2 regions of the Achromobacter sp. NPDC058515 genome follow, and region 1 is predicted to be linked to the other one. Evidence: predicted binding sites of a transcription regulator. Region 1 holds the regulator's gene; the other holds the start of a gene.
The links. Region 1 encodes FNR, which switches genes on or off when oxygen is low (the NO sensors DNR and NnrR bind a similar motif). Its sites were predicted from a motif close to TTGATNNNNATCAA; they were not measured.
Positions count from the first base shown of each region.

Region 1 (3,405 bases):
GGCGACAGCGTGCAGCTCACCACGCGGCCGTCCTTGGCGCGGGCGATCAGGCCGGCGCCTTCCAGCACCCGCAGGTGCTTCATGAAGGCGGGCAGGGACATGGCGTGAGGCTGGGCCAGCGCGCTGACCGATGCCGATCCCTGTTCCAGGTCCGCCAGCACCCGGCGCCGCGTGCCATCGGCCAGCGCCGAAAAAATGCCGTCGAGGGTGTCGTCGTTAAAGTTAACCATAAGGTTAAGTGTCGGGCCGGCAAGGCATGCCTGTCAAGCCATGCAACTCCGGAATTTCCCTAAACCCGCGGGCAGCGTCTATTTGCCGCGCGGCTTGATGATGTCGCAGGCGGCGGCGTTGCCGGTGGTCTGGGCGCCGTCGCCCAGCAGCGCGCGCACGCCGCAGACCGATCCGAACATGCGCTTGCTGTCGTGGCCCACGCCGCCCACCTCGAAGCTGCTGTGGCGCAGCGCGACGGGTTTGGCGCCGCGGCCGGCCAGCACGTGCTCGTACTGCACGTAGCCCGTGCCGCGCGCGAGCCGGGTCGCGCCCTGGGCTTCCGCGCCGCAGGCCTTGTCCAGCAGCCGGTGCTCGGGGTTGTTGTCCGCGCCGCCCAGCAGATAGATCACGTCGCGCGCCGCGTAGCGCACGAAGAGCCGGGATTCTTCGGTTCCCCGCGCGTAGGCGGGCAGCTTGTCCGTGCCGTACTTGTACTGGTTATAGGTGGGGCAGATGCCGCGTTCGTAGGGCGCATAGCCCTTGCCGTCCGCGCGCGGCCGTTCGTTGGTCAGGTACAGGTAAGAAGAGGGGTTGGCGACGACGTAGCGCAGCGCCAGTCCGTCGCGGCGCAGCGGGCCGTCGATGTTGTTCAGCACCGCGTAGCGATGCACCAACTGCGCGCCGCCGGAGTGTCCGGCCAGCACGATGTTCGCCAGGGATGCCAGGCGCTTGCGATCGTCCAGGCTGCGCAGCAGGTCGTCAAGCACCTGGAACGAGCTGACCGGCGCGGGCCGGCCCGCCGCCTGGACGCTGTCTTCGCCGTCTTCCCAGCTGGCCTTGCGCCAGGCCGCCATGCCGCCGAAACCCGAGTCGATGGATCCGGAGAAGCGCGGCGCCAGGATCAGCGTCTCGCGCTCCCGGTCGGGGTTGCCCGCCAGCAGGGCGGCGGCGGTTTCGTAGTAGTGGTCGGCGTCGCGCTTGACGCCGTGGATGACGACGAGCACCTGCTTGATGCCGCGCAGGTCGTCCTTGGCCAGGTTGCGGTTGGCGTAGACCGGCATCTTGTACCGGTGCCCCGGCTTGCCGAGTTCCACCGTCTGCCAGCTCAGGGGCGCCGCGCGCTTGGGCGCAGGCACGATTTCATCGTAGTCGTAGGGGTCGGGCAGCGGCGTTTGGGCGCGCGCGGCCAGGGGCGCCAGCGTGGCGGCCATGGCAAGCGAGGCGGCCAGGCAGCGCGCCAGGCGCGGCCCGCGAGCCTGCCATGCCTGGGACACAGAGCTTGTGGGCGCGCGGCGCATGGCGCGGCAGACGCTCAGCAGCCGTCGTGGCCGAGCAGTTGCTTGAGCGCGGCCAGGTCCAGGATGCGGACCTCGCGCTGGTTGATCTTGATCAGGCCGTCGCGCGCAAAGCGCGAGAACAGGCGGCTGACCGTTTCCAGCGTCAGGCCCAGGTAGTTGCCGATCTCTTCGCGGCTCATGCGCAGCACGAACTCGGTGGACGAATAGCCCAGCGAGGCATAGCGCTGCGACAGGTTCAGCAGGAAGGCCGCCAGGCGCTGCTCGGACCGCATCGAGCCCAGCGAGGCCAGCATCTGGTGCGAACGGGTGATCTCGCGGCTCATCAGGCGGCGGAACTGCTGCTGCAGCGACGGCAGGTGCGCGGCCACGCGATCGACTTCGTTCAGCCGGATGACGCAGACCTCGGAATCTTCCAGCGCCACGGCGGCCGACACGTGCTTGCCATCCAGCATGCCGTCCATGCCGACGATCTCGCCCGGCAGGTGAAAGCCGGTGATCTGGATCTGGCCGGTCGCGTCTTCCAGTTGCGTCTTGAGGCTGCCGAAGCGCACGCCGTACACGGCGTCCAGCGGGTGGTCCAGCGAATACAGCGTCTTGCCTTTTTCAAGGCGGACACGCTCCTTCACCAGCTCGTCCAGCTTTTCGACTTCGGCGGCTGCCATGCCCACGGGAACGCAGACGTGCCCCAGCATACATGTGGAACAGTGAGCGGCATCAGGGGCAATGGGGACCCGTTTTTGCATACGATGACCTTTAGAGTGCCCATTGCGCGGCGGAAGGCCGGAACGGGTGCAAAGCGTGAGACAGGCGTCTATTGTAGTCCGTTGTTACTACGGGTGTCTTACCGGGCGCCGGGCAAGCCGGTAGGCAATCCAGTCCTCGCCGGCGATGGCGACGGCCGCGGCGCACAGCGCCGGGTCGACGGGGTAGTACTGGCAGGTCACCAGGCCGCCCCGGTCCGGGGCTTCCAGGCGGGCCTCGATCTCCCTGCGCACGAAAAGGCAGGGCTGGCCGGGCACGTACTCCTCGATCTCGTCCATCAGCGCGATCAGCGCCGGGTCCACCCGGAAAACGTCGCCCCGCACGCGCCTGCCGTTGTCCGCCGGGATCAGTCCGGGCCAGTCGCCAAAGTCCACCAGCATGCCCGGCACGCTGGCCGGGCCGACGTGGCAGGGAGCGGGCAGCCCCCGGCTGGCGGCGGCTTGCGCCAGATCGTTGATTTCGCCTGCTCGTAGGGTGCCGTAGACAAAAACGTATATGCTCATTGTTCAGTTGCTGCTGCACGTCGAAGAGACCATGAGGCTGGCCGGGTGTTGAAATTTTCTCATCCGGCCGCATATTCAGGTTATCGAGCCCGCCGGCACGTATCGGTCAGGCTCCCCAACAAGCCACAACGACCATTATGCGATTCGACAAACTTACTACCAAGTTCCAGCAAGCCCTGGCCGACGCTCAAAGTCTGGCCGCCCGCAACGACCACCCCTACATCGAGCCCGTCCACGTGCTGTCCGCCCTGCTGTCGGATTCCGACAGCGGCGCCGGCAGCCTGCTGGCGCGCGCCGGCGTGGCGGTCAACCGGCTGGCGCCGGCCCTGGAAAACGCCCTGAAGTCCCTGCCGCAGGTGCAGGGCGAGGACAACGTCCAGGTGGGCCGCGACCTGCAAGGCGTGCTGACGCGCACCGACAAGGAAGCCGCGCGCCGCGGCGACACCTACATCGCCAGCGAACTGTTCCTGCTGGCGCTGGCCGACGACAAGGGCGATGCCGGCCGCATCCTGCGCGACGCGGGCCTGCAGAAGAAGGCCCTGGAAGCCGCCATCGACGCCGTTCGCGGCGGCGAGAACGTCTCCGGCGCGGAAGGCGAGGCCAACCGCGAAGCCCTGTCCAAGTACACGATG
Region 1 is NZ_JBHXNI010000016.1:49,952-53,356, forward strand. Features, by position in the region: gene ACFWP0_RS23750 (ArsR/SmtB family transcription factor) at 1-230, opposite strand, end outside; gene ACFWP0_RS23755 (hypothetical protein) at 309-1,508, opposite strand; gene fnr (fumarate/nitrate reduction transcriptional regulator Fnr) at 1,523-2,251, opposite strand; gene ACFWP0_RS23765 (gamma-glutamylcyclotransferase) at 2,339-2,773, opposite strand; gene clpB (ATP-dependent chaperone ClpB) at 2,911-3,405, shown strand, end outside.

Region 2 (3,405 bases), on a different contig from region 1:
TGTTCCTGATCCTGACCGCGCTGGCGGCCCTGGCGCTGCCGCGCAACTGGGCGCTGGCCGCGGCGTTGGCCGGCGTGCTGGGCTACGCCGCCGCCGCCATCTTCGGCCAGCCCCTGCGCGGCGACGCCGACACCCACAATCTGCTCTTGTGGGGCCTGGGCGCCAACTTCCTGATTTCCGTGGTGGTGGTGCTGGTGTTCTCGACCCGCCTGGCGTCGGACCTGCGCGCCCGCGAACGCGAGCTGGCCCGCCTGCGCGAGCGCTTCACCCGCAACGAAGGCATCGTCGCCCTGGCGACCCACGCGGCGGCCATGGCGCATGAACTGAACACCCCGCTGGCCACCATGACCCTGCTGACCGACGAGATCGCCGCCGAGGTCCGGGACGAGGACCTGCGCGCGGACGTCGCCACGCTGGGCCAATTGCTGGCCCTGTGCCGGGAACGCATCCGCAACCTGGCGGTCCCAACTGCCGTGGACCTGGTCCGCGTGGTGGGGCAATGGCGCCTGATCCGGCCGACCATCGACCTGCAGCGCTCGGGCGTCCTGCCCACCAGCCTGCGGGTGGACCCGGCCATCGCTCATTTGCTGCAGGCCCTGTTGAACAACGCGGCGGACGCCGGCGAAGCCGCCGAGGAACCCCGCGTGGACCTGCATCTGGAATACGGCTATGGCGCGCTGCGCGGCGAAGTGCGGGACTACGGGCGGGGCTTCGACCCCGACCAGACCCTGCTGCCGGCGACCAGCCTGTTCAACAGCGGCAAGCCGGGAGGGCTGGGCGTAGGCCTGGCGCTGTCGCATGCCACCGTGGAACAGATGGGCGGCGAAATGACCATGACCGCCGCCGACGGAGGGGGCACCCGCATCCGCTTCTACCTGCCCCTGGGCAACCCCGGAACCTGAATGTGATGAATCCAACCGATCTTGGCCTGCTGATTGACGACGACGAGCTGTACGTGCGCACCTTGCAGCGCAGCCTGTCGCGCCGCGGCCTGGAAACCCGAACCGCCACCGGCATCGCCGAGGCGCTGCGCGTGGCCGAGGAAATCCGCCCCGCCTTCGCCCTGGTGGACCTGCGCCTGGGCGAAGACTCCGGCCTGACCCTGATCCGCCCCTTGCGCGCCCTGCGCGCGGACATGCGGATTCTGCTGGTCACGGGCTACGCCAGCGTGGCCACCGCCGTCGAGGCGATCAAGCGCGGCGCGGACGACTACCTGCCCAAGCCGGCCACGGCGCCGATGATCCTGCGCACGCTGGGCCTGGTGAAGCCGGAAACGGTTACCATCGAAACGACCATGACGCCGTTGCACCGCCTAGAATGGGAGCACATCCACCAGGCCCTGCACGAAACCGGCGGCAATGTTTCCGCGGCGGCGCGCCTGTTGGGCATGCACCGGCGCTCCCTGCAGCGCAAGCTGGCCAAGAAACCGGGGCCGGAACGCGAAGTGCTCGTCGACTGATTTGTGCGGTTGCGACACATCCACGCAACCCCGGCTTGTGCAGGTGCGACATATCGTCGCACCCCCATCCCTCCCCTGGGGGCATCTGTTCCCCTAGGAAAACCCTGAATCTGCTCCCCTTGGGGCAGATTGCTCCCAGGCAATGCGACCATTCGTCGCAGGCTTGACCCAAATCAAACCGATAGGATGGACGTTGCTGCTTGGCAGCATTCCAGTCTGCTGCCCTGCAGCATTTCCCACCTTCCATCCAAGGCTGTACGTGAAACACCCCCTCCTTGCGACCCTTACGCGCATTTTCGGCGTCGGCGCGGTCATGCTGCTTGGCGGCTGCAACATGGAAATCCTCTCCCCCAAGGGAGATATTGGCGCCCAGGAAAAGACTTTGCTGTTCACGGCGACGGGGCTGATGCTCATCGTCGTGATTCCGGTCATCGTCATGATCCTGGCGTTTGCCTGGAAATACCGCGCATCCAACACCAAAGCTGACTACCAGCCCAAATGGGCCCACTCCACCGCGATCGAAGTCGTGGTCTGGACCGTCCCTTGCATCATCGTGGCGATTCTTGCCGTGATCACCTGGCGCTCCACGCACGCGCTGGATCCCTACAAGCCGCTCGTGTCCGAGCACAAGCCGGTGACCATCGAGGTGGTTTCGCTGGATTGGAAGTGGCTGTTCATCTACCCCGAGTACGACATCGCCACGGTCAACGAGATCGCGTTCCCCGTGGACGTGCCGGTGAACTTCCGCATCACCTCGGCATCGGTCATGAACTCGTTCTTCATCCCTCAGCTCGGCAGCCAGATCTACTCGATGGCGGGCATGGAGACCAAGCTGCACCTGAACGCGCGCGAAGCCGGCACCTATGCGGGCATCTCGGCCAACTACAGCGGCGCCGGCTTCTCCGGCATGCGCTTCAAGGCCATCGCCATGTCGCAGGAAGGGTTCGACAACTGGGTAAAGGACGCCAAGGCGGCCCCCACCGCGCTGACCCCCGAGGTCTACGCGGAACTGACCAAGCGCAGCGAGCGCAATCCGGTCGTGAAGTACTCCTCGGCGCCGCCCGCCATGTTCGATTTCATTCTGGGCAGCACGATGACCAAGATGGCCGGCGTGGGCTCCCCCGCGTGCACCCCCACGTCGAATAATCTGATCGCAGGAATCAACTAACAATGCTCGGGAAACTCACCCTCGAGGCCATTCCGTACCATGAACCTATCGTCATGGTTACGCTGGCCGCCGTGTGCCTGGGAGGCCTAGCGGTCTTCGGCGCAGTCACCTACTTCGGCAAGTGGAAGTACCTCTGGACGGAATGGCTCACCTCCGTCGACCACAAGCGCATCGGCGTGATGTACATCATCGTCGCGCTGATCATGCTGCTGCGCGGCTTTGCCGACGCCATCATGATGCGCACCCAGCTCGCTGTCGCGTCAGCGGACTCGGCCGGCTTCCTGCCGCCTCACCACTACGACCAGATCTTCACCGCCCACGGCGTCATCATGATTTTCTTCATGGCGATGCCCTTCATCACCGGGCTGATGAACATCGTGGTGCCGCTGCAGATCGGCGCCCGCGACGTGGCCTACCCGTTCCTGAACTCGCTGAGCTTCTGGCTGTTCGGCGCCGGCGTCGCGCTGATGATGATCTCGCTGTTCGTGGGCGAATTCGCCGCGACCGGCTGGCTCGCGTATCCGCCGCTGTCCGGGCTGGACTACAGCCCAAGCGTGGGGGTGGACTACTACATCTGGGCGCTCCAGATATCCGGGCTGGGCACAACGCTTAGCGGCATCAACTTCATCGTGACCATCCTGCGCATGCGCGCGCCAGGCATGAGCCTGATGAAGATGCCGATCTTCACCTGGACCTCGCTGGTCACCAACGTCCTGATCGTCGCCGCCTTCCCCGTGCTGGCCGCGACCCTGGCGCTGCTGACGATGGACCGCTACCT
Region 2 is NZ_JBHXNI010000022.1:67,235-70,639, forward strand. Features, by position in the region: gene ACFWP0_RS27725 (ATP-binding protein) at 1-902, shown strand, start outside; gene ACFWP0_RS27730 (response regulator transcription factor) at 908-1,459, shown strand; gene cyoA (ubiquinol oxidase subunit II) at 1,719-2,627, shown strand; gene cyoB (cytochrome o ubiquinol oxidase subunit I) at 2,630-3,405, shown strand, end outside.
Region 2: the regulator FNR is predicted to act here: its motif matches at 1,623-1,636, upstream of cyoA (ubiquinol oxidase subunit II).